2 regions of the Pseudomonas sp. LBUM1672 genome follow, and region 2 is predicted to be linked to the other one. Evidence: riboswitches for the same ligand, from Rfam matches in the RefSeq annotation. Region 2 holds a riboswitch; the other holds the start of a gene.

Region 1 (14,661 bases), 1.6 Mb from region 2:
CCAGGCCGTCATCGGTTTCCGGCAAGCGCGCCCAGGCCCGCAGCGGAATCTCCGGGGCCGGGAATGGCCACGGCGCGAGGCCGCTGGACAGGTCCAGCCAATCGGCTTCGGCGATGCCGTATTCGAGCGCTGCCTTACGCAACCGGCCACCGTGCTCAAGCATAGAATTCAGCTCCCACGCAGAGAATCAGCAGCCATAACCATACCCCGCGCTGGACCAATTGCCAGCCACGGTCGATGGAGTCGGCATCCGCCGGCACGCCTTCGCCCAGTTGCGGACGCTGATGCAGTTCACCGTGATAGATCGCCGCCCCGCCCAACTCGACGCCGAGCGCCCCGGCACCGGCCGCCATCACCGGCCCGGCGTTCGGGCTGTCCCAGGTCGGGCCCTGGGTGCGCCAGCATTTCAACGCCAGTCGGGTTTTGCCCAGCAGCGCGTAGGTCAACGCCACCAGGCGCGCAGGAATGTAGTTGAGGACGTCGTCGATCTTCGCCGCCGCCCAGCCGAAACGTTCGAAGCGTTCGTTGCGATAACCCCACATTGCGTCCAGGGTGTTGCTCAAGCGATAGAGCACCACGCCGGGTGCGCCGGCCACGGCAAACCAGAACAGCGCGGCGAACACCGCGTCGCTGCCGTTCTCCAGGACTGATTCGGTGGCGGCGCGGGCCACTTCGGTCTTGTCCAGTTCGCTGGTCTGACGGCTGACCAGATAGCCCACGCGAATACGCGCTTCAATCAGATCATCGCTGCGCAAGGCCTTGGCCACCGGCTCGACGTGTTCGCCGAGGCTGCGCATGCCGAGGGCGCAATAGAGCGCGAGAATCTCGACAATCCAGCCGACATAGGGCGCCCAGGAAAACGCCGTGGCCAGCAAGGTCAGCGGCAACACTGCAATCACCCAAGCGGTGACGCCATGACTACGCCAGCCACGACCTTCACCGTTGAAACGTTGCTCGATGCGGTCGGCAAAACGGCCGAACGCCACCAGCGGATGCCAGCGTTTGGGTTCACCCAGCAGCGCGTCCAGCGCAACCGCGGCGACACTCAATAACGCCACACTCATTGACTCACTCCCCAATAATTTTCATACAGCAACTCACTGAGCGGACGCACCTGCGCCCACCCTTCGAGTACCAGCATCGGCGCCGGATAGAATTCCTTGACCGGACCGAGACAAAGAACCGCCAACGGCTTGGCCCCGGGCGGCAGACCCAGCAAGTCCGCCAGCGCTTGTGGCTCGAACAGCGACACCCAGCCCATGCCCAGACCTTCGGCGCGGGAGGCCAGCCACAGGTTCTGGATCGCGCAGGACAACGAGGCCATGTCCATTTCCGGCAAGGTGCGACGACCGAAGATATGGCGCTCGCGATCGTCCATCAGCGCGGCGACCAGCACCTCGGCGCAGTCGTTAATGCCTTCGACCTTGAGCGTCATGAATTCATCAGTGCGCTCGCCGAGGGCTTCGGCGGTACGGATGCGTTCTTCTTCCACCAGTTGCTGGATCTTGCCGCGCAGGGCCCGGTCGCTGATGCGGATGAACCGCCAGGGCTGCATCAGGCCGACGCTCGGCGCCTGGTGGGCGGCTTCGAGCAGGCGTCGCAGTAACTCGGGCTCGACCGTGCCACCGCTGAAATGACGCATGTCACGGCGTTCAGCAATTGCCCGATAAACCGCTTCGCGTTCGGCCTCGGAGAAGGCGTTGTCGCTCATGGCCTCTTCGCGGGCAAGCCCGCTCCCACAGGGTTTTGGTCAGGCGCAAATAGCGCTGCAACCGCCGATGGATTGGACGGAAAATAAAAGTGCACATAAGAGGCGGTCATCCGCCCCTCACGATAAACCGCCTCAGCCCCACGCCCGCCATTGGGGCTCAGCCCGCGGGCAATCGGCTCAAGCTCGGTGCTGGTCAGCGAATGGTGATAGGTGTGCCCGCGCAGCGAACCTTCCGGCAACTCAACCGCTTGCAACGCCAGCGCGGCCAGACGCTTTTGCATCACCGCATCACCTTTGAGCAAGCCGACCAGTTCGGCGCGAGTGCCTTCGACATCGGTCAAGGAGTCGAGCAGGTACAACATCCCGCCACACTCGGCCAGCAACGGTTTGCCGGCGGCATGATGGGCGCGGATCGCATTCAGCATCGAGGTGTTCTGTGACAGCGCCACGTGGTGCAGTTCCGGGTAACCGCCCGGTAGATAAAGGCTGTCCGCCTCTGGCAAATCAGCATCGCGGATAGGCGAGAAAAACAGCAACTCGGCGCCCATCGCCCGTAGCAAATCCAGGCTCGCGCCGTAGGTGAAAGCGAACGCTTCATCACGGGCGACGGCGATTCGCACGCCGGCCAGCAAAGGCTCGGCGACGATCATTTCAGGCGCCGCAAATTCCACGGGCGGAGGCAGCGCCACATCGCAACTGCTGGCCAGCGATTCAGCCGCCGAATCGAGGCGCAGGTCGAGATCGTTCAACTCACTGGCCTGGACCAGACCGAGATGCCGACTCGGCAATTCGATCCCGGTTTCCCGCGACAACGCGCCGTACCAGCGCAAACCTTCAGTCAGGCTGCCTTCGAGCAATTGCGCGTGGCGTAAAGTGCCCACGCGGTTGGCCAACACACCGGCAAACGGCAAGTCCGGCTGATACTTCGCCAAACCCAGCGCCAGCGCTCCAAAGGTCTGCGCCATGGCCGTGCCATCGATCACGCCGAGCACCGGCACACCGAAGTGCCGCGCCAGGTCAGCGCTGGACGGCGTACCGTCGAACAGCCCCATGACGCCTTCGATAAGGATCAGGTCGGCTTCACCGGCGGCTTCCCACAACAGTCGACGACTTTCCTGCTCGCCGACCATCCACATGTCCAGTTGATACACCGGCGCACCGCTGGCGCGCTCGAGAATCATCGGGTCGAGAAAGTCCGGCCCGCATTTGAACACGCGGACCTTGCGTCCCTGATTGCGATGCAAACGGGCCAGCGCGGCGGTGACGGTGGTCTTGCCCTGACCGGAGGCCGGCGCGGCGATCAGTACCGCCGGGCAATGACGATGGCTATTCATAAAGTGCAGCTCACAACTCGACGCCTTTTTGCGCTTTGATCCCGGCCTGGAATGCGTGCTTGATCACGCCCATTTCGGTGACCGTGTCAGCCAACTCGATCATCTCCGGCTTGGCGCCGCGACCGGTGACCACCACGTGTTGCATCGACGGACGCGCCTGCAAGTCAGTGAGCACTTGATCAAGGTCGAGGTAACCGTGCTTGAGGGCGATGTTCAATTCATCGAGCACCACCAGGCCGATCGATGGATCGCGCAGCAATTGGCGGGACACCGCCCAGGCGGCTTCGGCGGCGGCTATGTCACGCTGGCGGTCCTGGGTTTCCCAGGTGAAGCCCTCGCCCATCACATGAAAACGCACCTGATCCGGGAAGCGCCGGTAGAACAATTCTTCGCCGGTGCTGTTGCGGCCCTTGATGAACTGCACCACGCCGCACTGCATGCCGTGGCCCATGGACCGGGCGAGCATGCCAAAGGCCGAGCTGCTCTTGCCTTTGCCATTGCCGGTCAGCACCAGCAGCAGGCCGCACTCGTTCGGCGAGTTGGCGATGCGTTCGTCGATCACGGCTTTTTTGCGCTGCATGCGCGCCAGATGGCGTTCGTCACGATCAGGGGAATCAGTCATGGGGGAGCTCTCCGTTGAGGCTGGATAACGGCGGGCAGGCACAGAAACAGACGGCAAGAAGCCTGGCATCGCCCACCGTGATGCCGTTGGATGAATCAGGCCGGTCTCCGGGCTCATGAGCGGCATTCGCCGGACTGCGCGCCTTCCCATGTCGACAGTCAACACAGTGGCTCAAGGCGTAGTCTTCACTCATTTACCGTTGCGGGGGCAGCGCCGGGATCGTGACGTTTCGTCGCGTGAAGATAGTCACTCACCAGCTTCCCTGTTTCACTCTGTCGGCTTCGCCACAGAGCACCTGAAACAAGCGCGAAGGTTAGAGGGTTGGGGGTGGAGCGTCAATTGAAGACAAAGCCAGGGCGAGCGATATACTGCCGCCGGTCAATTTACTGACACCCCAACTTGCACCACACTGTCAGCAGTGATATCAAAGCGCCACAACCCAACAACACAATTACAAGGGTGAGCACATGCAAGGCATGATCATCAGCAATCCGAAGCTGGAATTCCTGCGACCGGCGCTGGAACGCTGGTTTGACTGTATCGACCGCTACAATGCGGTGCGCGGCGATAACGACACGCCTTATTGGTACGACGAAAAAGCCAACCTTGGCTTGCTCTCCGCCGCGGCCTGGATGGCGGAAATGGTCACGTTGCAACAAACGCCGACCCGTAAACAGAACGAAGAAGGCGAACGCAACAGCCGCGCCGATCTGTTTATCGCAACCACCGAAGAACGCGCCTACCTGCAGGCCACGCAACGCTGGCCGAAGGTCAATAGCCTGAACCTGACCCAGGCATTGCAGGACATCACCAGCGACGCCAAACGCATCAGCTACGCCAGCGACCTGAAACTCGGCTGCCTGTTCGTTGCGCCACAAAAGGCCCAGCAGAGCGCGACGCCGGAAGAACTCCAGGACATGGTCGACGACCTGCAAAAGGAACACAGCTGCGCCGTGGCCTGGTATTTCCCGTACGCCTATCGCAAGTTGCGCAACGAAGCCGGCAACTATCACCCTGGCATCGCCGTCCTGTTCAAGGAAGCCCGCGGCTGACCGGTTGAACCATCGCGCGTCTAAGCTTCTCTATGATTAAGTCAATGCATTCATAGGGAAGTCCAGCATGCGCAAGCCCCAGCTCGTTCTTGTCATCGCGCTCGCCGGAGGGCTCGCCGCTTGTGGTGAAACCTCCAGCCTGCAAGTCTCCGACGGCACCGGCCCGTCACCTAAGTTGCCCGAACCGAACAAGACCCTGATCCCGACGGTGAATATCGCCCCGGCGATCGGCTGGCCGGAAGGTGCGAAACCCACCGCCGCAGCCGGCACTCAGGTGGCGGCCTTTGCCGAAGGGCTCGATCACCCGCGCTGGCTCTACGTGCTGCCCAACGGCGATGTGCTGGTGGCTGAAACCAACGCGCCACCGAAACCCGATGACGGCAAAGGCATTCGCGGCTGGGTCATGGGCAAAGTCATGGGTCGCGCCGGTGCCGGCGTCCCCAGCCCGAACCGCATCACGCTGCTGCGGGACAAGGACCACGACGGCATCGCCGAAACCCGCACGGTGTTCCTGGAAAACCTCAATTCCCCTTTCGGCATGACCTTGGTTGGCAATGACCTGTACGTCGCCGACACCGATCGTTTGTTGCGTTTTCACTATGGAAATGGCGATACCGCGATCAAATCGCAGCCGATCAAGGTGGTCGATCTGCCGGGCGGCACGCTGAATCATCACTGGACCAAAAACGTCATCGCCAGCAAGGACGGGAGCAAGCTGTACGTCACGGTCGGCTCCAACAGCAACGTTGGCGAAAATGGTCTGGATCAGGAGGAAGGTCGGGCGGCGATCTGGGAAGTGGATCGCGCCACCGGCAACCACCGGATCTTCGCCTCGGGGATTCGCAATCCAAACGGCCTTGCGTGGGAACCGCAGACCGGCGCGCTGTGGACGGCAGTCAACGAGCGTGACGAGATCGGCAGCGATCTGGTGCCGGACTACATCACGTCAGTGAAGGACGGCGGATTCTACGGCTGGCCCTTCAGCTATTACGGCCAGCACGTCGACATTCGCGTCGAGCCGCAAAACCCGGACCTGGTGGCCAAGGCCATTGCCCCGGACTACGCGGTGGGCCCGCATACCGCGTCGCTGGGCCTGTCGTTTGCCGAGGGCAACACACTTCCAGCGCAGTTCAAGGAAGGCGCCTTCATCGGCCAGCACGGGTCATGGAACCGCAAACCGCACAGTGGTTATAAAGTGATTTTCGTCCCATTCAGCGCAGGCAAGCCGACCGGGCAACCGGTGGATGTGCTGACTGGTTTCCTCAATAAGGATGAGAAGGCTATGGGCCGGCCGGTGGGCGTGGTGATTGATCAGCAGGGAGGTTTGCTGGTGGCCGATGATGTCGGGAACAAGGTGTGGCGGGTTTCGACCGCTAAATAGGTCTCAACTGCCAACATCTAACCAATATGAGAGCGGGCTTGCTCGCGAAGACGGCATTACATTCAACATCAATGTCGACTGTTATGACGTCTTCGCGAGCAAGCCCGCTCCCACATTAGATCGGTTCAGCGCCTACCTTTTGCGGCACAGCGTTAAACCATCCCCCAACGGCAACAACGACAGATCCACCCGCGTGTCATCCTTCAAGGCGCGATTGAGCGCCTGGATGGCGCGGGTATCTGCACTCTCGGGACTCTGCTCAAGCACCCGCCCGCTCCACAGCGTGTTATCGAACACTGCTAGCCCGCCAACGCGCAGTAAACGCAGCGCATGCTCCAGATAGCCCGGATAGTTAGCTTTATCGGCATCGATGAAGATCAGATCGAATTGCCCCGGCTGATTCAGCTGAGCCAAGGTTGCCAGCGCAGGCGCCAGGCGCAGATCAATACGATGGGCGAGCCCCGCCTCCTGCCAGTAACGGCGTGCGATAGCGTTGTAGTCGCCGGGGATATCACAGCAGATCAGCGAGCCGTCCTCCGATAACGCTGAAGCCATGCACAAGGCGCTGTAACCGGTGAACGTGCCGACTTCCAGCAAGCGCTTCGCGCCGATGAGCTTGACCAGTAACGCGAGGAACTGCCCCTGCTCCGGCGCCACTTGCCAGCGCGCCATGGGTAGCGCCTGGGTTTCGTCGCGCAAGCGCTTGAGCAACGGCGTTTCTCTCAGGGAAACATCGAGCAGGTATTGGTACAGGGAATCGTCGAGATTGAGCGTGCGAGCGGTCATGACAACCTCTTCGGACAGAATGCTACGGGTTGCGCGCCAAGTGCTCAGGCTGCAGAACGCGCTTGGCGCTCAGATACGCTTTCTGCCAGTAAGCCTTGGACAGACTGTCGAGCTTGACCGTGCCACCAGTGGCTGGCGCATGAACGAAGCGGCCTTCACCGACGTAGATACCGGCATGGCTGACCTGGGAGCCGCCATTGGTGGCGAAGAAGATCAAGTCACCGGTTTGCAGGCCTTCCTTGCCAACGCTGGCTGCCTGCATGCTGATCATTTCGCGGGTGGTACGCGGCAGGGAAATGCCGGTGACATCACGGTAGACGTAACCGATCAGGCCGCTGCAATCGAAGCCCGAATCCGGCGTGTTGCCACCCCAACGATACGGCGTGCCCACCAGGCCAAGCGCGCGGAACAGCACGTCTTCTGCCTCGGGGGAAAAGGGTTGCGGGTTGCCGAAAACAATGGGGGCGCGAACCACCGGCGCGGGCGGCGGTGTGCGACTGGCGCAGGCGCTGAGCAGGGCTGCGAAGAGCATGATGGTGAGGCGGGCCGACATCGTCATAAGCAGAACATCCTGATCTGGCTGCGGCTTTTCCTGCCGCAAAGGCAGAAAAGAAAACCGCCTGCGCAGGACGCAGGCGGTTTGCCATCAATAATAGATCTGGATTCTAGCGGCTATACGCCAAACTTCAAGTAAGACTTTAAGTTCGCCTTACAAACTGTCCGCCTACTTCGTTGCGAAGAGGCTTTTGTCGCCACTGACGTGGCGACAGGCTGAAGATTTACTTGCGTGCCGTGACCACGGTCGGGGCCATTGCGAGTGCGCGCTTGGCTTCGATGAAGGTCTTGCTCCAGTAGCTATCGCCCAGGCTATCGACCCGGACACCACCGCTTTTGCGGCTGCTGGAGTGGATGAACTGGTTGTCGCCCAGGTAGATCCCGGCGTGACTGACACGACCGCGACGACCATTGGTGGCGAAGAACAGCAGGTCCCCCGGCTTCAGCGCGCTGCGAGCCACCAGCGGAGCGTCCACGTTGATCATTTCGCGAGTGGAGCGCGGCAGGTTCATGCCGGCTTCTTCACGAAACAGATAACCGATGAAACCGCTGCAATCGAAGCCAGCCTCGGAGGTGCCGCCGAAACGGTAACGGGTACCGATCAGGGACATGCCACGTTCGAGGATGCTGTCGGCCAGAACCGGAAGCTGGTATGACTTGCCGTCGGCGAAGTTTGCCAGCTCTTTATCGGTGGCCACGCCGTCCTGGTAAAGATCTTCCTGGAAAAGAACGGAAGTGGACTGCGCAGTAACTGAATTCTTGACCTGCTGTTGTTGCTCTTGCTGAGACACTGGAGAGTGGGCAGCGCAACCGAACAACAGGGTAACGAGTGCGAGAGGCACGAGGGGTGCGAAGCGCTTTAGCATGGGCACGACCGTGGCTGATAGTGGGTAAAGAAGCCGCGACTATGCCCGCTATCATCCTCATTTGCAAATTCAATCGAACTTTATGTGACTTCCCGGTTCCGGGTTTACATCTAAGCGCTTAAGCCCGTTCTAAACGCCTGCGCTGCCTGCAACCTGTAGGAAAGCGGATTTTCTGGCGCCTGAAATATGCCGAAAACCCCGCCAGGCTTGGGTTTGGCCAAGCTTTTTTTACCAGCCCAGCGTTTCTTTAAGGAAGGGAATCGTCAGCTTGCGCTGAGCTTGGAGGGAGGCCTGATCGAGTCGCTCGAGCAATTCGAAAAGCGCACTCATGCTGCGGGTACCGCGCGTCAAAATGAAATGCCCGACTTCATCGGTCAGGTGCAGGCCGCGACGGGAAGCACGCAACTGCAGCGCACGCAGTTTGTCTTCGTCGGAGAGTGGACGCATCTGGAAAATCAGTGCCAGGGTCAGGCGCGATTTCAGGTCAGCCAGTTTCACCGGCAGTTCGCGCGGCGAGGTCGATGCCGCAATCAGCAGACGCCGACCGCTGTCGCGCAGACGATTGAACAGATGGAACAGCGCCTCTTCCCAATCCGCCCGGCCGGCGACCGCCTGCAGATCATCAAGGCAGACCAGTTCATATTGTTCGAGGTTGTCGAGAATCGAGATGCCGCGATCCAGAAGCTCGGCCAGCGGCAGATACACCGCAGGCTCTCCCAGTTGTTCAAAGCGCAGGCAGGCCGCCTGCAACAAATGCGTACGCCCTACCCCGTCCTTGCCCCAGAGGTAAATCAGGCTTTCGGTCCAGCCGGCGTCGGCTTCGCATAGCCGCTCGACATAGCCGAGTGCAGCGGCATTGGCGCCTGGGTAGTAATTGATAAAGGTAGCGTCATCACGCAGACGCACACCTAGGGGCAGCTGAATCGGTTTCATGCTGACTGAACAGTTCCAAAGGAACCGTTAGTGGCCTCTGTGTAAAGTTTGCGAAGTTTATACCCGTGAGGCGGGTCGCACAATGCGACAGACCACAAGCAAAATCAAAGGTTTGCGTTAACGCCCTGGTTTCATGACAGTTTCTTTGGCGGCGCATGTGACAGCAGCGCGAGGGATACGGGCCTGCCTGGCATGACACCAGGCCGCCCGCCATGAGACTTCAACGACCTTTATAACTCCGGTTCGTCGACGCCACTGTAGATATCCGAATCCTTATACAAATCATGAACATGGCGCACCAACACCATGATCACCGCCGCCACCGGCAACGCCAGCAATATGCCGGTAAAGCCGAACAGTTCACCCCCCGCCAGAATGGCGAAGATCACCGCTACCGGGTGCAGGCCGATACGATCGCCCACCAGCAAAGGCGTCAACACCATGCCTTCCAGCGCCTGCCCAACCATGAATACCGCGACGATGCCGATCATGGGATACAGATCGCCACCGAACTGGAACAGGCCGGCAATCAACGCCGCGCCGATGCCGATGACAAAACCCATGTACGGCACAATGGCCGCCAGGCCTGCGATCAGACCGATCAACAACCCCAACTCCAGTCCCAACAGCATCAAGCCCGCCGCGTAGATCACGCCCAACGCCACCATCACCAGCAACTGCCCGCGCACGAATGCACCCAGCACTTCATGGCATTCACCTGCCAGGGTCACAACACGCTCTTCGCGATCACGGGGCAGCAGGCTGCGGATCTTGGCCATCATCAGGTCCCAGTCCCGCAGCAAATAGAAGACCACCACCGGAATCAGCACCAGATTCGCCAGCAAGCCAATCAATGCGAGGCCGGAGGCCGTTGCCTGACTCAGCACAACACCGACAATGTCAGTGGTTTGGCCCATGTGCTCACTGATCGCAGCCTTGAGCTTGTCGAACTTCCAGAAATTATCCGACAGTCCAAATTTCGATTGCGCCCACGGCAGTGCGGTGTGCTGCAACCAATCGAGCATCTGCGGCGTCAGTTCGTACAAGCGAAACAACTGCTTGGCGAGCATCGGCACCAACACCAACAGCAGTGTCGTGAAGATCAAGGTAAACAGCGCAAACACCGCCACCACGCCCCAGGTCCGTGACAGACCGGCCCTCTCCAGCCGATCCACCAGCGGATCGAACAGATAGGCCAGCAGCAACGCGACCAGAAAAGGCGTCAGGATCGGATGCAACAACCAGACAAACACGCAGAGCAGAACCACCCCACCCAACCAAAACCAACGCCGCGTATCGGCCATGTACCACTCCATCTGCATCTATATAAAGAAAGAAAACCTTACCAACGGAATCTCAACTGCGGCACCGGTGCCGGGGTTGGCGCAACCACAGGCGCCGAACCATCGGCCACCGGCTGAACAGGCGCTGCCGGAGCTGGCGCCTCACCGGCCGGAACCTCCTGCAACTTCGCCAGGGACAGCTGCGAGCGTAACTGCTCGGCACTGCCATTGACCCGATAGAGAATGCGATCGCCGTCGACCGTTTGCAGGCGCGCCCCAAAAGGCTCCAGCAAACGACCAAGGGCGGCGTAGCGTTCCAGGTTCATGCCCTGCACTTCCAGCAATTGTTCCCCCGAAGCCCCCGGCTTGACGACAAACCGCGGCGCCAGACGCTGGCTCACCGCCAGCATCACCGCATCGGCCACCGCGGCCTGGTCCGCCCCCTGTACGCTGCCCGCTTCCTTCTTGTCGCCCAGCCACAAATTCCACTTGGCCTGCCACTGGCCACCCTCTTCCCGGGCATGCACTGCGAGCAAGGCGTCCGCGTTGTAACGATCGGATGCACCACGTAGCGGCGCTGCATCCGCCCCTTCAAGATTCGGTGCCGTAGCGACCAGTTGCTCACTCAGGTCCGCTAGCGGCAGACGCAACGGCAGACCACGGTGTTGTGCCGCGCGACGCAACGGCGCGGCGCTGGCCTGGCCATCACCCACCAGGCTGGAACCCTCGGCGGAATCGTTCAACCACCAACTCAGGATCGAAGGTCGATTCGCCCCCCACAAAGACAACCCGGCGCGGCGCAAGGCCTGTTCGGTGCTGGCCGGGTCGAAATCGACCTTCAGTACTTCCGGCGGGCCGGCATCAAAACCGTATTGACTGATGATCTGCTGCGGGTCTTTACGCAGTGCCGCCAACCCCGGGCTTTGCGCAGCCTTCGGGTCGCCGGTCAGGCGCAGCACCAGCGTGTCCAGCGCGCGCTGGGTCGCCTGATCGCGCTCCTCGGCCGACTGACTGCTGACAGGCTCGCGCACTTGATACAAGCCTTTGACGGTTTCGGCATGGCTCGCCAAGCTGACCAGTGACAAACAGCCTGCAAATAAAAATCTGGAAAAAAAACGCATGGAAGATTCCTGACGACGAGAGCGGCTGGAACAGACCGCATGAAGATGATCGAGCAAGGCTGTGACCACGTCCCTGCGCAAAACATTCACCACGATCTGACTAAGTTTTCGCACTGTCATAACGATAGACGGTTAATCGCGATACCTTATACAGCCATCGAGGCTGCGACCAACATGGGCAATAACGGTTTTTTTCAGCCGATATGCCCCTGCCGTCGGCGTGAGGATGGCCGCTGCCCCTCAAGCCTGATAAAATCGCGCGCCTTCGCAGACCGGCAACAGCCGGGCACCCTGAAATTCGCGGACGGCACTCGCCTTCGTCTGTTTCGGCGGTCCCACTGGACTCGGTCGTTACCCCTGAATCCCCCCTAAAGGCCTGGATCATGAGCAAGCAACCCTCCCTGAGCTACAAGGACGCCGGTGTAGACATCGACGCCGGTGAAGCATTGGTCGAACGCATCAAGAGCGTCGCCAAGCGCACTGCGCGCCCGGAAGTCATGGGCGGCCTGGGCGGTTTCGGCGCCCTCTGCGAAATCCCGGCCGGCTACAAGCAGCCCGTACTGGTTTCCGGCACCGACGGCGTGGGCACCAAGCTGCGCCTGGCACTGAACCTGAACAAGCACGACAGCATCGGCATCGACCTGGTGGCCATGTGCGTGAATGACCTGGTGGTCTGCGGCGCCGAGCCGCTGTTCTTCCTCGACTACTACGCCACGGGCAAACTGAACGTCGAAACCGCGACCCAGGTCGTGACCGGTATCGGCGCTGGTTGTGAATTGTCCGGCTGCTCCCTGGTCGGCGGCGAAACCGCTGAAATGCCTGGCATGTACGAAGGCGAAGACTACGACCTGGCCGGCTTCTGCGTCGGCGTCGTGGAAAAATCCGAAATCATCGACGGTTCGAAAGTCGCTGCCGGCGATGCCCTGCTCGCCCTGCCGTCTTCCGGCCCGCACTCCAACGGCTACTCGCTGATCCGCAAGATCATCGAAGTGTCCGGTGCCGACATCGAAAACATCCAGCTCGACGGCAAACCGCTGACCGACCTGCTGATGGCCCCGACCCGCATCTACGTGAAGCCGTTGCTCAAGCTGATCAAGGACACCGGCGCCGTCAAAGCCATGGCCCACATCACCGGTGGCGGCCTGCTGGACAACATCCCGCGCGTTCTGCCAAAAGGCGCACAAGCCGTGGTTGACGTCGCGAGCTGGACCCGCCCTGCGGTATTCGACTGGCTGCAAGAGAAAGGCAACGTCGACGAAAACGAAATGCACCGCGTGCTGAACTGCGGCGTCGGCATGGTTATCTGCGTCGCTCAAGAGCACGTCGAGACTGCGCTGAACGTCCTGCGTGAAGCCGGCGAGCAACCTTGGGTCATCGGTCAGATCGCCACCGCTGCCGAAGGCGCAGCCCAGGTTGAACTGAAGAACCTCAAGGCTCATTGATGTCCCAGACCTGTGATGTGGTGGTGCTGTTGTCCGGCACCGGCAGTAACTTGCAGGCCTTGATCGACAGCACGCGGACCGGCAACAGCCCGGTCCGCATCGCTGCGGTGATTTCCAACCGCGCCGACGCTTACGGCCTGCAACGCGCCAGGGACGCGGGTATTGACACCCGCTCCCTGGATCACAAGGCTTTCGAAGGCCGCGAAGCCTTCGATGCCGCGCTGATCGAACTGATCGACGCTTTCAACCCCAAACTCGTTGTACTGGCCGGTTTCATGCGCATTCTCAGCGCCGACTTCGTGCGCCATTACGCGGGTCGTCTGCTGAACATTCATCCCTCGCTGCTGCCCAAATACAAAGGGTTACACACTCATCAGCGCGCGCTGGAAGCCGGCGACACGGAACACGGCTGCTCCGTGCACTTCGTCACCGAGGAACTCGATGGCGGACCACTGGTCGTACAGGCAGTAATACCGGTAGAGTTGCACGATTCGCCGCAGAGTCTGGCGCAGCGGGTCCACGTTCAGGAACACCTGATCTACCCGATGGCCGTACGCTGGTTTGCCGAGGGTCGTTTATCGCTCGGCGAGCAAGGTGCGTTACTGGATGGAAAGTTACTCGCGGCCAGCGGCCACTTGATTCGAAACTAGGAGATTTTATGCGTCGCGCCCTGCTCTTCGCTTGCGCTCTGCTCGCACTGCCTTTTGCGCAGGCAGCAGAACTTCAACCGTTCTCCGCCAGCTACACCGCCGACTGGAAACAGCTGCCCATGAGCGGCACGGCCGAACGCAGCCTGACCAAGGAAGCCAACGGTGTCTGGAAGCTCAGCTTCAAGGCTTCGATGATGATCGCCAGCCTGACCGAAGAAAGCACCCTGACTGTGGACAAGGACACCCTGCTGCCACAGTCCTACCACTTCGAACGCGGTGGCCTGGGTAAAGCCAAGAAAGCCGACCTGGACTTCGACTGGACCAACAAAATGGTCACCGGCACCGATCGCGGTGACGCGGTCAAGATCCCGCTCAATCGCGGCATGGTCGACAAATCCACGTATCAGCTGGCCCTGCAGCACGACGTAGCCGCCGGCAAGAAAAGCATGAGCTATCAGGTTGTCGATGATGGCGAAGTCGATACCTATGACTTCCGTGTGCTGGGTTCGGAAAAAGTCGACACCAAAGCCGGCCAGATCGACGCGATCAAGGTCGAGCGCGTGCGCGACCCGACACAAAGCAAGCGCATCACCGTCCTGTGGTTCGCCAAGGATTGGGATTACTTGCTGGTCCGCCTGCAACAGGTCGAAACCGACGGCAAGGAGTACAACATCATGCTCCTCGACGGTAAGGTCAACGGCAAGACCGTCAAAGGCAGCTGATCAGGTTCGACACAAGAATCCGGAATCCGACAAGGATTCCGGATTTTTTTATGCCTGCTGAAAGCTAAATTCGCGCCAGCGCCTGGGCCAGATCACCGCGCAGGTCTTCGATATCCTCGACACCCACGGACAAACGCACCAGCGCATCGCCAATGCCGAGTTGCGCGCGCGTGTCTGCCGGGATGGTGGCGTGGGTCATGATC
Region 2 (14,661 bases):
CGTAAAACCGAATGCGCGACGCGTTCAACCCGCTCAACTGCGCCAATTCACCAATCTTCATCTCGGCCTCATTTGCCTGCTTGACATTAAAGTTAACTTTAAGCTTAGCCTCTACGCATCACTGATGAGGAGTCAAGCATGTCGCCTTTCCAAACGCTGAATTTGCCCAACGGCCAGACCCTCGGCAATCGCATCGCCAAAGCCGCGATGGAAGAGAACCTCGCGGACACCGGGCAAGCACCGTCCAGCGCGCTGTTTCAGCTGTATCAAGCCTGGGCCGAGGGCGAAACCGGCCTGTTGCTGACCGGCAACGTGATGATCGATCGCCGCGCCATGACCGGCCCCGCAGGCGTGGTGCTGGAAGACGAACGGCATCTTGAGCAGTTCCGGCAGTGGGCGACCATCGGCCGATCCGGCGGTGCGCACTTTTGGGTGCAGCTCAATCATCCTGGCCGGCAGACCATGGCCAACCTCGGCCAGCAAGCCTGGGCACCGTCGGCCGTGGCGCTGGACCTGGGTTCGTTCTCCAAGATGTTTGCCGAACCCAAACCGATGTCGGAAAGCGATATCGCCGAGGTCATCCAGCGCTTCGCCACCAGTGCTGCACTGGCGGAAAAAGCCGGCTTCACCGGCGTGCAGATTCATGCCGCGCACGGCTACCTGCTCAGCCAGTTTCTCTCGCCATTGACCAATCGCCGCACGGACCGTTGGGGCGGTTCCCTGGAGAATCGCGCCCGTCTGCTGCTGGACGTGGTCAGCGCCGTTCGCCAGGCCGTGTCGCCAGAGTTTTGTGTGGCGGTAAAACTCAACTCGGCGGACTTCCAGCGCGGCGGTTTCGACGCCGACGACGCCCGGCAAGTGATCCTGTGGCTCAACGATCAGAACATCGATTTGCTGGAACTTTCCGGGGGCAGCTACGAAGCGCCGGCCATGCAAGGCGAAGCCCGCGACGGCAGGACCTTGGCGCGGGAGGCGTACTTTCTGGAAATGGCCGGCGAACTGGCCAGCGTCGCGAGTATGCCGGTGATGGTGACCGGTGGGATTCGACGCCTGGCCATCGTCGAACAGGTGCTCGATAGCGGCATCGCCATGGCCGGTATCGGCACGGCGCTGGCCATCGAACCGCAGCTGGTCAGGCGCTGGCGCGAAGGCCAGGACAGCCATCCGCAATTGCCGCCGATCCGCTGGAAGCGCAAACCGCTGGCGGCCCTGGCGAGCATGGCCGTGGTGAAATTCCAGCTGCATCGCCTGAGCCGTGGGCGCAAGACCCGGCCACAGGTTTCGGCGATATGGGCGTTGATCCTCGATCAGTTGTACATCGCCCGGCGCACGCGTCAGTACCGGCAGGCGATGGGCAAGTAATCACACATCCGGGTGAGTCATGGTTGCCACCGTGTTGTCCTCTTTTAATCGCGAGGACAATTCATTCATCAGTGGAGCACCCCATGGCGAAAATCAACCTTGCCCAACAACTGGCAACCACCCTTGAACAGGCCGGCGTCAAACGCATCTGGGGCCTGACCGGCGACAGCCTTAACGGTCTGACCGAGGCCCTGCGCACTATGGACAGCATCGAGTGGATGCACGTGCGCCACGAGGAAGTCGCCGCGTTCGCCGCCGGTGCCGACGCGGCGGTGACCGGACAACTGGCGGTGTGCGCCGGCAGTTGCGGGCCGGGCAATCTGCACTTGATCAACGGGCTGTACGATTGCCACAAAAACCATGTGCCGGTGTTGGCCATCGCCGCGCAGATTCCATCCTCAGAAGTGGGCCTGAACTACTTTCAGGAAACCCACCCGCAGGAACTGTTCAAGGAATGCAGCCACTTCGTCGAACTGGTGAGCAATCCGGCGCAGATGCCTCAGGTGCTGCATCGGGCGATGCGCAGTGCCATCCTCAATCGCGGCGTCGCGGTGGTGGTGATTCCCGGTGACGTGGCGCTGCAGGAAGTCGAAGACAACCTCAAGCCCTGGCCGGCGCTCTCAAAACCGCGCACCCTGCCCGCGCCTCAGGACCTGGATCGGCTGGTCGAATTGCTGAGCCAAAGCAAAGCCGTGACGCTGATGTGTGGCGCCGGCTGCGCGGGTGCCCACGATCAGGTGGTGGCGTTGGCTGACGCCCTAGGCGCGCCGGTGGTACATGCGTTGCGCGGCAAGGAGCACGTGGAGTGGGACAACCCGTTCGACGTCGGCATGACCGGGCTGATCGGCTTCAGCTCCGGTTATCACGCCATGCTCAACTGCGACACGCTGGTGATGCTCGGCACTGACTTTCCCTATCGCCAGTTCTATCCCACCGACGCCACCATCATTCAGATCGACCACGACCCGCAAGCCCTCGGCCGGCGCACTACGCTGGATCTGGGCATCGCCGCCGACGTTAGCGAAACCCTCGCCGCGTTGCTGCCGCACCTGCCTTATCAGGGCGACCGCAGCTTTCTCGAGTCATCCCTCAAACACTACCAAAAGGCGCGTCAGGGCCTGGATGACCTGGCTCAACCGTCGGCGCCGGGTCGGCCGATTCATCCGCAATACCTCACTCGCCTGCTCAGCGAGCTGGCCGATGACGATGCAATCTTCACCGCCGACGTGGGCACGCCGACGGTCTGGGCCGCGCGCTATCTGAAAATGAATGGCCAGCGCCGACTGCTCGGCTCGTTCAACCACGGCTCCATGGCGAACGCGATGCCTCAGGCCATCGGCGCGCAAGCGGCGTTTCCCGGGCGACAGGTGATTTCGCTGTCCGGCGACGGTGGTTTCAGCATGCTGATGGGGGATTTCATCTCGCTGGCGCAACTGAAGCTGCCGGTGAAAATCATCGTCTACGACAATGCCTCGCTCGGCTTCGTGGCGATGGAAATGAAATCCAGCGGACTGCTGGACACCGGCACCGACCTGCACAACCCCGACTTCGCCGCGATGGCCAACGCCATGGGCATTCTGGGGATTCGCGTCGAGGAATCCGAGGCGCTGGAACCGGCCTTGCGCCGGGCGCTGGCCCATGACGGGCCGGTGCTGGTGGACGTAATAACGGCGACCCAGGAACTGGCGATGCCGCCGTCGATCAAGCTGGAACAGGCCAAAGGGTTCAGTTTGTACATGCTCAAAGCGGTGATGAGCGGGCGTGGGGATGAGGTGATTGAGTTGGCGCGCACGAATCTGTTTCGCTGACGCGCTGAAACCGTGTCGCCCCCATCGCTAGCAGGCTAGCTCCCACAAGGATCTTCGTCATAAGGAGATCCAATGTGGGAGCGGGCCTGCTCGCGATGGGGCCAGTGAGGCCAACGATTACTGCCCGGAAAAACGCAGTCGCGACAACTGCCGCAAATTCCCCTCAACATAATAATCATCAGTCCAACGGTCATCCGCCGCCAACGGCTTGACCTGCTTGAGCGCCAGTTTTTTCGCGTAATAGCGAAACCGGTAATGCTCATAAAACCGCAGCAATTCCAGACCATAACGGTCCGCCAGGTCAGTATCGCCGCGGATGATCAGGTAGTTTTCGTCATTGCTGTGACTGGCTGCCGCACTGAGGTTATGGCTGCCGCTGATGATCGTCGGCGAATCGCTAGTGAAATCCGTGACGATGGCTTTGGTGTGCACCAGCAGGTTGCCCTTCTGGCCTTCCTTGCTTTCCAGGAGCCAACCTTCCAGGCCGGTATTGAGCAGCGCAACCGTGGTGAACTCGGCGGTGCGGTCGGCGTGAAATCCGGTGATCTTGCTCGCGGAGTTTTGCAGGCCATAGCGCAAAATGTCGTCGTGGGGTTCGCCGAGTAACGCATTGAGGATGGCGTCGGGCAAGGTGAACGCGGTGACGAACAGCAGGTCTTTTTTCGCCGCATTGATGATGTCGACGAACTCATGCAAGTCGCCCTGACCCGAGCGCGGGGAAAAACCGGCGAACATCGGTTGCGTCGGGTCCATCGGGTTGTGTTGCGTGATCCATTTCCGCGTGGCACCGACATCCGCCGGTGTGTTCCAGACCTGCTCGAACATTTGCAGGTAGCTGGCGCCGACCCGATGATCGTCCAGCACATGCACCACGTTGGCCTGGCGGTAAATGCCGTTGGGTGTGAAGTTGGTGCTGCCGCAGAGCACGGCTTCAGGCTGGCGCAGACCCGCGCCGTCGAGCCGGCTCAGGACCATAAACTTGTTGTGAAAAATACTGTGGGTGACCCGCCCGCGCTTGTTCGCCGCCGGGATCTTTTCCAGGCTCGCCTCGTTCAGGGCGGTGGTGTCTTCGTCCGGTTGCGCGTGATAGAGGACGCGAACCTTTACGCCACGCTCGTGCGCCGCGTTCACCGCCTCGACAATCACCGGCAACTGGTACTCGTAGATGGCGATATCCAGTGCCCACTGGCCATCGACGGCCCGCTCGATAAACCCCAGCAAACGCCCGAGCAGCCCGTTCTCCAGCCACTGGCGCGGGGCATCGGGCCAGGCTTCGATGGGCAGTCTGTCTTGGCCGCTGAGGAGTGTGTCGAGCTCGGGAAACTTGCGCTGGAATGCCTGGCTGGCAGCCACGGCGCGGTTGAAATTGACGCTTTGGTTGCCGGGATGACCGTCATCGGAAACGACCGTCACCTCCAGGAACTCACCCAGTTGCGGCGCATCGACGCTGCCGTAAGCCAGATAGATTCGGTAATGGATGGTCAGCCCCGGATTGACCGCGTAATCGGCCCAGCGAAATTTCTGCAACGGCGCGATATCGCTCGGGGTGGCGCGATATTGGGGGAAGGTATGGGCCTTGCCCGGGAACGTCAGGCTATTGAACAAAAACAGCCAGGGCTTGCTCCCCTGCTGTTTTTCGATGGCGAAACCCAGCATTCCTTTGCGACGGGGTTCGGCCACGTCCATGGCCAACAGCACACCATTGGTGCCGGCGTAGGCTTTGACGCGGAAGTCGTTCTGGGGGTTGACGGCCAGTACGCGCATGATTCATTCCTTTGATCGAATGCATTCAGAGCATAGGGGAGCGATGCGGATTCGCCATGAATATCCGGAATCGAGGTGATGCCTTCGCGAGCAAGTCCGCTCCCACAGGGTTTGTGAACGCCACAGGTCCCCTGTGGTCGCGGGCTTGCTCGCGAAGGAGCCCTTGCAGACAACACAGTCCTCAGCCTGAAACCAGCGCATCAATGTGCCGATAATCCGCCTGCAACTCTGCCGCCATCTGTCTGGCCCGCCCTAATCGAATCGGCCCGCGCTCGATATCAATCAATAATCCCGGACAATCCAGAACCGGCAACCCCGGCCATTCCTTCAATCGCCCATCGGTCACCAGCAGCAGCCTTTGCTGTTCCGCCGGAAAGCGTTTTTGTCGCGCCGCAAGCCAGCGCCCCGCTTCGCCCAGCGCAGCCAACATCGGCGTACCGCCGCCCGCACCCAAGCCATCGAGCCAGGCACGCAACCCCGTCGACGCTTTCAAGCCTTGCACCTGCCACTTCGGCGCCTGGCCGCTGGCGGTCAGCAAAGCCAGGCGCGCGCGCTGTCGATACGCATCGTCGAACACTTGCGCGAGCAACCCCTTGGCATCGCTCAATGCCTGATGACGGCGAGTCGAGGCCGATGCGTCAACGATCACCAGCCACAGTTCATGAGGGCAACGGGTGCGCAGGTGGAACAGCACATCGCTGCGCTGACGCGGCCGGCCATTGAGCAAGGTGCCGGGCCAGTTGATCGAGCCGCTGCGCGCGGCGTGGCGCTTGCCCTGTTTACCGTTATCCAGCCGTCCTGCGCGGGGTCTGGCATTCGCCCCCGCGTCAGATCGAGGGCGAATGCCTAGGGCTTTTTTGGCCAGCTCGGCACTTCACGGCGGGCGCCGACCGGCAGCGCCTGAGCGGGCATTTCACCCCATTGGCCCTGGCCCTCGCTCGGGCTGGAAGACTGCGCCGAGGGTGACTGATTGTGTTGCGGCGCCGGAGGCGATGGCTCGCGACGGCGATGACGCAACGCGAACTCGGCAACGGCGTCGATATCGTCCTCGCTGATCGCACCCGCGCCTCGCCAAGCGGCGTGGGCCCGGGCCGCGCGCAACCAGACCAGATCGGCGCGCAGGCCATCGACACCGGCGGCAAAACAGCGCTCGGTGATCTGCGCCAGTGCTGCATCATCCAGAGGGATGCTTGCCAATGCGCTGCGCGCCTTCTGGCAACGTTCTCGCAACGACTGTTGCTGGCTTTCCCACTCGACGCAGAAACCTTGGGGATCGCTGTCGAAATCCAGGCGCCGACGGATGATCTGCCCGCGTTCGGCCGGTGCTGTATGACCACTGAGGGCGACGTTCAGGCCAAAACGGTCGAGCAGTTGCGGACGCAGCTCGCCCTCTTCCGGGTTCATGGTGCCGATCAGGACGAACTTCGCCGAATGCCGATGGGAAATGCCGTCGCGCTCGATCAGGTTGGTGCCGCTGGCGGCCACGTCGAGCAGCAGGTCAACGAGGTGATCGGGCAGCAGATTGACTTCATCTACGTACAGCACCCCGCCGTCGGCCTTGGCCAATACGCCGGGGGAAAATTGCGCGCGGCCTTCGCTCAGGGCGGCGTCGAGGTCGAGGGTGCCGACCAGCCGTTCTTCAGTGGCGCCCAGAGGCAGCGTGACGAATTGACCGCTGGCGAGTAGATCCGCGAGACCTCGGGCCAGGGTGGATTTGGCCATGCCGCGCGGGCCTTCGATCAGCACGCCGCCGATTTTCGGGTCGATGGCGGTCAGATAGAGGGCGAGTTTCAGATCGTCGGCGCCGACCACGGCGGAGAGTGGGAAATGGGGGGTGTCGGTCATCTTCAATACTCAGTCATGGTCGGTAAAAGCGATCTCAAGAACATACTCCAAACCTGTGGCGAGGGAGCTTGCTCCCGTCTGGCTGCGAAGCAGCCGTAGATGCTGACACTAAGCAATGCCTGAAAAAATGTGCATTCAGGTTTTAGGGCTGCTGCGCAGCCCAGCGGGAGCAAGCTCCCTCGCCACAGATCCATTTCAGCTGTCTTCTTCTATGTCCAGCAACAGGTTTTCCAGTGCCTCGCGATACGCGCCCGGCTCCTGCCACATCCCCCGCTGTTGCGCCTCGAGCATGCGCTCGGTCATGTCGCGCAGCGCGTGGGGATTATGCTCGCGGACAAAATCCCGGGTCGCCGGATCGAGCAAATACGCATCCGCCAGCAACGCGTATTGATGATCGTCGATCAGTTGGGTCGTAGCGTCGAACGCGAACAGATTATCCACCGTCGCTGCCAATTCGAACGCGCCTTTATAGCCGTGACGTTTCACGCCGTCGATCCACTTCGGATTCGCCGCCCGGGAGCGGATCACCCGATTCAGCTCTTCCTTCAAAGTGCGAATCTTCGGCAAGTCTGGCTGACTGTGATCGCCATGGTAACTGGCCGCCGCTTCGCCGCTGAGGCTTTCCACGGCGGCGAGCATGCCACCCTGGAATTGGTAATAGTCGTTGGAATCGAGCAAATCATGCTCGCGGTTGTCCTGGTTTTGCAGCACAGCCTGAACCTGGCTCAGGCGCTGGGCGAATTGTTCGCGAGCGGCGGTGCCTTCATCGGACCCGCCGTAAGCGTAGCCGCCCCAATTCAGGTAAACCTCGGCCAGGTCCTCGCGGCTTTGCCACAAGCGACCGTCGATGGCGCCTTGCACACCTGCGCCATAAGCACCGGGCTTGGCGCCGAAGATGCGCCAGCCGGCCTGGCGCTTGGCCGCTTCTTCATCAAGGCCCGCCTGGATCAACGCTTCACGCTCGGCGCGTACTTTGGCGGCCAACGGGTTGAGGTCGTCCGGTTCGTCCAGCGCAGCGACCGCTTGCACGGCGGCGTCGAACAGGCGGATCAGGTTGGCGAAGGCATCGCGGAAGAACCCGGACACGCGCAAGGTCACGTCCACGCGCGGGCGGTCGAGCAGGCTCAGCGGCAGGATTTCAAAGTCGTCGACCCGTTGACTGCCAGTGGCCCAGACCGGGCGCACGCCCATCAAGGCCATGGCCTGGGCAATGTCGTCGCCGCCGGTGCGCATGGTCGCCGTGCCCCAGACGGACAGGCCGAGCTGGCGCAGGTGATCGCCGTGGTCCTGCAAATGCCGTTCGAGAATCAGGTTCGCCGACTGGAAACCGATGCGCCAGGCGGTGGTGGTTGGCAGGTTGCGCACGTCCACCGAATAGAAATTGCGCCCGGTGGGCAGCACGTCCTGACGACCGCGACTCGGCGCACCGCTGGGACCGGCCGGGACGAAACGACCGCTCAGGGCATCGAGCAGGCCGCGCATTTCTGCGGGGCCGCAGGCATCCAGACGCGGGGCGACGACTTCGCACAGGCTGTCGAGGATGGCGCTCACTTCAGACCAGGGTGCCTCCTGTGGGAGCGGGCTTTTGTGGCGAGGGGATTTATCCCCGTTGGATTGCGTAGCAGTCCCATTTTTTGGGGCCGCTTCGCAGCCCAACGGGGATAAATCCCCTCGCCACAGAAGCTTGTTCTCACGGGGTTCGGCGTCGGTATCCAGAGTATGCGCGATGAGTTGGGCGGCGAACAGTTCGAGGCGTTCGCGTGTGTCACCAGTCGTGCGCCACACTTCATCAGTAACGCTCAGAAGTTCAACGGGGCGCGGTCCGGTCCATGGCTCGGCCAACGCGCAATCCAGCGGATCAAACCCCAACTCGAACGCCTTGGCCAACGCCCGCAACAGACTCGATTGCGCCCCACGACCATCGCCACGGGGGATCCGCAACAGCGCCAACAACGTATCAATGCGCAAACGCCCGGTCGGCGACTCGCCAAAGATGTGCAAGCCATCGCGGATCTGCGACTCTTTCAAGTCGCACAGGTACGTGTCCAGCCGAGGCAACCAGATCGCCGCATCGGCGTCGCTGTTGAGCTTTTCGTCCAGTTGCAGTTCACGGTCGATGTGCGTGTCGCGCACCAGTTGCAGGATGTCGCGCTGCAACTCCCGGGCGCGGCGCGGATCGAGCAGCTGCGCTTCGTAATACTCGTCCGCCAGCAACTCAAGGTTGCGCAACGGGCCGTAGGTTTCGGCGCGGGTCAGCGGCGGCATCAGGTGGTCGATGATCACCGCCTGGGTGCGACGCTTGGCCTGGGCGCCCTCGCCCGGATCGTTGACGATGAAGGGATAGATATTCGGCAACGGCCCGAGCAGCGCATCCGGCCAGCAATTTTCGGAGAGCCCGACGCCTTTGCCCGGCAGCCATTCAAGGTTGCCGTGCTTGCCGACGTGAATCACGCCGTGGGCGCCATAGGTGTTGCGCAACCAGAAGTAGAACGCCAGGTAGCCGTGGGGCGGTACCAGATCCGGGTCGTGATACACCGCGCTCGGGTCGACCTGATATCCCCGCGCCGGCTGAATGCCGACGAAGGTCAGGCCAAAGCGCAGCCCGGCGATCATCATGCGTCCGTCGCGGCACATCGGATCGCTGTCAGGCGTGCCCCAGCGCTCCAGCACGGCTTGCTGATTGGCTTCGGGCAAGGCCTTGAACATCGTCCGATAGTCGTCCATCGCCAGGCTTTGCTGACAGGGACGCTGATCAATCGTGTCGAGGTCGTTGCTGACGCCGCCGAGCAATTGCTGGATCAACGCAGTGCCGCTGTCCGGCAACTCGGCGGGCAGCGGATAGCCTTCGGTGTGCAGCGCACGCAGGATGTTCATTGCAGCAGCCGGGGTGTCGAGGCCCACGCCGTTGCCGATGCGCCCGTCGCGGGTCGGGTAGTTGGCGAGGATCAGCGCGATGCGTTTTTCGCTGTTTGGCACCCGCGCCAGATCGATCCAGCGCCGCGCCAGTTCGGCGACGAAATCCATGCGTTCCGGTTGCGCCCGATAGCACACCACGTCCGACTGACTGCGCTCACTGCGCCACGCCAGGTCCTTGAAGCTGATCGGTCGGCTGATGATCCGTCCGTCCAGCTCCGGGAGCGCGATGTGCATCGCCAGATCACGCGGGCCGAGACCTTGTTCGCTGGCGAGCCAGCCCGGCTCGTTGTCCTGGGCGCAAATCGCCTGGATCACCGGAATGTTGCGGCGAAACGGCCGCAAATGCGGCGCTTCAGGGCTTGATTGCGCGAAGCCGGTGGTGTTGAGAATCACCGCCGCCTCGACTTCGTCCAGCAGGTCCTCGACCACCGTCAGGCAGCCGGGTTCTTTCAAACTGGCCAGCGCAATCGGCAACGGATTCAAACCCGCCGCCTGCAAACGCTGGCAGAAAACATCGATGAACGCAGTGTTTGCCGCCTGCAAATGCGAGCGATAGAACAGCACCGCCGCCACCGGTTGACCGGCCTGCCAGTCGGCTTGCCAATCGCTCAGTTCAGCGGGGCTTTTTTGTGGATGGTAAATCGCTGTGCGCGGCAGGGTTTGCGGCTCGGCCCAGGCGTAGTCGCGATCCAGCCAGCGATTGGCCAGACAGCGGAAGAAATCCAGGGCATTGGCCATGCCGCCCTGACGCAAAAACTGCCAAAGCCGGTCGCGGTCTTCGGCTATCGCGGTGCTCAGGTCACTGAGCTCCGGGTCCGGACGATCATCGCCGGGCACCAGAATCAGTTGCACACCACGTTGGGACAGCTCCACCAGACGCTCGACACCGTAACGCCAATAGGCGATGCCGCCGTGCAGCGAAATCAGGATCACCTTGGCATGGCGCAGCACTTCGTCGACATACAGGTCGACCGAGGCGTGATTCTGCACCTGCATCGGGTTGGCCAGACGCACGCTGGGGTAATCGTCGGGCAACTGCTGCGCCGCTTCGGCGAGCAACGCCAGGCTGGAATCGCCGCTGCACAGGATCACCAACTCGGCGGGGGTTTGTCCAAGGTCGGCAATGTTGTCATCCGACACGAAACCGCCGGGCTGGGTCCTGAGCAGGTGCATGGCTTAAACGCTGAGCGCGGCGCGCAATTGCGCTTCAAGCAGCGTGGCGTCCAGTTCCTGGCCGATCAGCACCAGGCGCGTGGTACGCGCTTCTTCGGCGCCCCACTGACGGTCGAAATGCTTGTCGAAACGCGTGCCCACGCCCTGGATCAGCAAGCGCATCGGCTTGTTCGGAATCGCGGCGAAACCTTTGACGCGCAGGATGCCGTGCTGGACCACCAGTTGGGTCAGCGCGTCCAGCAGCAGGCTTTCGTCGGCTTGCGGCAGTTCGATGGAGATGGAATCGAAGGCGTCGTGATCATGATCGTCTTCACCTTCATGGTGGTGATCGTGATGGCTGTGACGGCTGTCGATGTGTTCTTCGGAACCGGCACCGAGGCCGATCAACACGTCCAGTGGCACACGGCCGCTGCTGGCTTCGATGACTTTGACGGCGGGCGGCAACTCTTCGGCGACTTCCAGGCGTACACGGGCGAGGTCTTCAGGGCTGATCAGGTCGGCCTTGTTGAGGATCACCAGGTCGGCGCTGGCCAGTTGGTCGGCGAACAGCTCGTGCAGCGGCGATTCGTGGTCCAGGTTCGGGTCGAGTTTGCGCTGGGCGTCGACTTGGTCCGGGAAAGCCGCGAAGGTGCCGGCGGCAACGGCCGGGCTGTCGACCACGGTGATGACTGCGTCAACGGTGCAGGCGCTGCGGATTTCCGGCCACTGGAAGGCTTGAACCAGCGGCTTTGGCAAGGCCAGGCCCGAGGTTTCGATCAGGATGTGATCAAGGTCGCCGCGACGGGCGACGAGTTCGCGCATCACCGGGAAGAATTCTTCCTGGACGGTGCAGCACAGGCAGCCGTTGGCCAGTTCGTAGACGCGGCCGTTGGCTTCTTCTTCGGTGCAGCCAATGGAGCATTGCTTGAGGATTTCGCCGTCGATGCCCAGCTCGCCAAACTCGTTGACGATCACCGCGATGCGGCGGCCCTGCGCGTTGTCGAGCATGTGCCGCAGCAAGGTGGTTTTGCCCGAGCCGAGGAAGCCGGTAACGATGGTGACGGGGAGTTTGGCCAGTGTTTTCATCGGATGCCCTTTGGCAAGGTGGCGGGCATACGGGACGACAATCGCAGCGACGGGCGCGCGCGGAAGAGTTCGCCACCGGATCACCCCGCCCGGTTGTAGTGAGAATCTGTGTCGAGGCAGGTCTCCTGGCTGACGGTGTGCCAAATGCAGATTGGCATTCGCTGCGCCTTCCCGCGAACCCGCTGGACAGGGTTTGCAGTGGCGTGGCAGCGAACATCACCGTTCACAGTTGCGGGGGCAGCCGCGGCATCGACCGCGTTCCCTTCTTAGCTTCGACAAATGCCGAAGAACCTCGAAAGCGCAAGGCTACGCATCGTGTGGGGGCGGGTCAATGTCCGTCAGTTGATTAGCCCCTTGTGGGAGGAGGCTTACCTGTGGCGAGGGGATTTATCCCCGTTCGGCGGCGAAGCCGTCGCAAGACCTGTTTGCGGGGTATGTCTGAAGAAATGCAGGGGGCCGCTTCGCAGCCCAACGGGGATAAATCCCCTCGCCACAGATAAATCCCATCGCCACAGGAGTCCTCCTCGCCTCAGAGATGAGAACCCATGGCAATTGACGCCAAACCCCCGCCCATGCTCTCCTACACGCCTTGTTACGGGTGCCCTTCACAGGGTGAAACGGGAAACCGGTGAATCATGTGCTTTACTCAAAGCCATGTCAGTCCGGTGCTGCCCCCGCAACGGTAAGCGAGCGAAGCGTCAGATCCACTGTGCCAGCAGTTCGGCATGGGAAGGTGATGCTTGCAGGTTCCGGCGAAAGCCAGCCCCCCTCGTGAGCCCGGAGACCGGCCCGCAACACAAAGTGACCACTACGATCACTGAATAACAAACCCGCGGTGGGCGGGCGCTGTTGAGCCTCTGCGTGCCCGACTCGCAGGGGTCTTCCATGCGCTCTATTCACCCGCTGACAGACCAGAGGGAAGCGCCATGTCGATCATCAGCAGCACCGGCCACAGCACCGCCAGCACCACCACAACCCTGAGCCAACGCCTGACCGCCGCCGTGTGTGCGTCGATCCTCGGCGCGTGTCTCGTCTATTTCGCCGGTTTCTCGCACATCGAAGCGGTGCACAACGCCGCGCACGATACCCGTCACAGCTCCGCCTTCCCGTGCCATTGAGACCTGTCGACATGATCAAGCGTATTGCGCAAACCGCAGGTTTCAGCGGGCTGCTGGCCGCCCTGTTGCTGACCCTACTGCAAAGTTTCTGGGTGTCACCGCTGATTCTGCAGGCCGAAACCTACGAAAAATCCGAGCCGGCCGCGGTTGAAGTCCACGAACACGCCGCCGGTGTCGCCGCTCACACTCACGACGCCGAAGCCTGGGAGCCGGAAGACGGCTGGCAGCGCCTGCTGTCGACCACGGGTGGCAATCTGGTGGTGGCTGTCGGTTTCGCCCTGATGCTCGCCGGTCTCTACACCTTGCGTGCACCGACCAAAACCTCTCAGGGCCTGCTCTGGGGCCTGGCCGGTTACGCGACCTTCGTGCTCGCGCCGACCCTCGGCCTGCCGCCTGAACTGCCGGGCACTGCCGCGGCTGATCTGGCCCAACGGCAACTCTGGTGGATCTGTACGGCCGCTTCCACCGCCGTCGGCATTGCGTTGATTGTGTTCAGCCGCCACTGGCTGATGAAGATCCTCGGCGTGGCGATTCTCGCCGTTCCGCACGTAATCGGCGCGCCACAACCGGAAGTGCACTCGATGCTGGCTCCGGAAGCCTTGGAGACGCAGTTCAAAATCGCTTCGCAGTTGACCAACGTCGCGTTCTGGCTGGCCCTGGGCCTGATCAGCGCCTGGTTGTTCCGCCGCAAAAGCGCTGGCCAATACCACGCATGATTGATACCCGCACAGCGCCGACTTTAGTGGTCGGCCTGGGCTGCCAGCGCGGCTGCCCCGCCAGCACGCTGCGGGCGTTACTCGATCAGGCACTGCAGGCTCATAAAATCGGACTTCACCAGATCAAGGCCCTGGCCAGCATCGACCTGAAGCGTGATGAGCCTGGCCTGGTCGAACTCGCCGAACAACTCGCGTTGCCGCTGATGTATTTCAGCAGTGAGCAATTGAAAGGTTACAAACCGCAACTCAGCCACCATTCGGACATCGCGTTCGAGCGCACCGGTTGCTACGGCGTGGCGGAAAGTGCCGCCCTGGCCCTGGCCGAACACCTGGCCAAGGCACCGGCGAAACTGCTGATTTCGCGACAAAAATATGCCCAGGCCACCCTCGCATTGGCCTGCGTTGCGTAAGATCCCCGATAATCCCCGCCTCCGATCATGAGCAATCTTCATATCAGGCGTTGCCCGAGCCCTTTTTCCAACAGACTCTCTATTCAAAGGAACGGACGATGACCGTCTACTTCATTGGCGCAGGTCCCGGCGACCCGGAACTGATCACCGTCAAAGGCCAACGGCTGATTCGCAGTTGCCCGGTGATCATCTATGCCGGCTCTTTGGTGCCTGCCGCGGTGCTCGAAGGCCATTGTGCCGAACAGGTGGTCAACAGCGCCGAGTTGCACCTGGAACAGATCATCGAACTGATCAAAACCGCCCACGCCAACGGTCAGGACGTGGCGCGGGTGCATTCGGGTGATCCGAGTCTTTATGGAGCGATTGGTGAGCAGATTCGCTATCTGCGTGAACTCGGGATTGCGTTTGAAATCGTTCCCGGGGTCACGGCGACGGCGGCGTGTGCGGCGCTCTTGGGGGCGGAACTGACGCTGCCCGACGTCTC

The links. A riboswitch is a leader RNA that binds a small molecule or an ion and turns the genes downstream of it on or off. The one in region 2 is predicted to bind cobalamin.
Region 1: it holds a riboswitch for cobalamin, as region 2 does, so the genes downstream of both, cobO (cob(I)yrinic acid a,c-diamide adenosyltransferase) here and ACA053_RS15780 (CbtB domain-containing protein) in region 2, are expected to answer to the same signal.

The regions. Positions count from the first base shown of each region.
Region 1 is NZ_CP166781.1:1,840,860-1,855,520, reverse strand. Features, by position in the region: gene cobD (threonine-phosphate decarboxylase CobD) at 1-163, opposite strand, end outside; gene cbiB (adenosylcobinamide-phosphate synthase CbiB) at 156-1,064, opposite strand; gene bluB (5,6-dimethylbenzimidazole synthase) at 1,061-1,711, opposite strand; gene ACA053_RS08345 (cobyrinic acid a,c-diamide synthase CobB) at 1,708-3,045, opposite strand; gene cobO (cob(I)yrinic acid a,c-diamide adenosyltransferase) at 3,056-3,667, opposite strand; cobalamin riboswitch at 3,749-3,981, opposite strand; gene ACA053_RS08335 (hypothetical protein) at 4,135-4,719, shown strand; gene ACA053_RS08330 (PQQ-dependent sugar dehydrogenase) at 4,787-6,100, shown strand; gene ACA053_RS08325 (class I SAM-dependent methyltransferase) at 6,233-6,886, opposite strand; gene ACA053_RS08320 (C40 family peptidase) at 6,909-7,445, opposite strand; gene ACA053_RS08315 (C40 family peptidase) at 7,666-8,307, opposite strand; gene hda (DnaA regulatory inactivator Hda) at 8,536-9,240, opposite strand; gene ACA053_RS08305 (AI-2E family transporter) at 9,471-10,544, opposite strand; gene ACA053_RS08300 (DUF2066 domain-containing protein) at 10,583-11,644, opposite strand; gene purM (phosphoribosylformylglycinamidine cyclo-ligase) at 12,028-13,086, shown strand; gene purN (phosphoribosylglycinamide formyltransferase) at 13,086-13,736, shown strand; gene ACA053_RS08285 (DUF3108 domain-containing protein) at 13,745-14,458, shown strand; gene ACA053_RS08280 (trans-sulfuration enzyme family protein) at 14,523-14,661, opposite strand, start outside.
Region 2 is NZ_CP166781.1:3,469,167-3,483,827, forward strand. Features, by position in the region: gene ACA053_RS15740 (MerR family transcriptional regulator) at 1-61, opposite strand, end outside; gene ACA053_RS15745 (NADH:flavin oxidoreductase/NADH oxidase family protein) at 139-1,362, shown strand; gene poxB (ubiquinone-dependent pyruvate dehydrogenase) at 1,446-3,170, shown strand; gene ACA053_RS15755 (phospholipase D-like domain-containing protein) at 3,288-4,934, opposite strand; gene ACA053_RS15760 (vWA domain-containing protein) at 5,116-5,727, opposite strand; gene ACA053_RS15765 (magnesium chelatase ATPase subunit I) at 5,781-6,779, opposite strand; gene cobN (cobaltochelatase subunit CobN) at 6,975-10,868, opposite strand; gene cobW (cobalamin biosynthesis protein CobW) at 10,872-11,933, opposite strand; cobalamin riboswitch at 12,032-12,243, opposite strand; cobalamin riboswitch at 12,513-12,740, shown strand; gene ACA053_RS15780 (CbtB domain-containing protein) at 12,860-13,051, shown strand; gene ACA053_RS15785 (CbtA family protein) at 13,063-13,767, shown strand; gene ACA053_RS15790 (cobalamin biosynthesis protein) at 13,764-14,177, shown strand; gene cobM (precorrin-4 C(11)-methyltransferase) at 14,276-14,661, shown strand, end outside.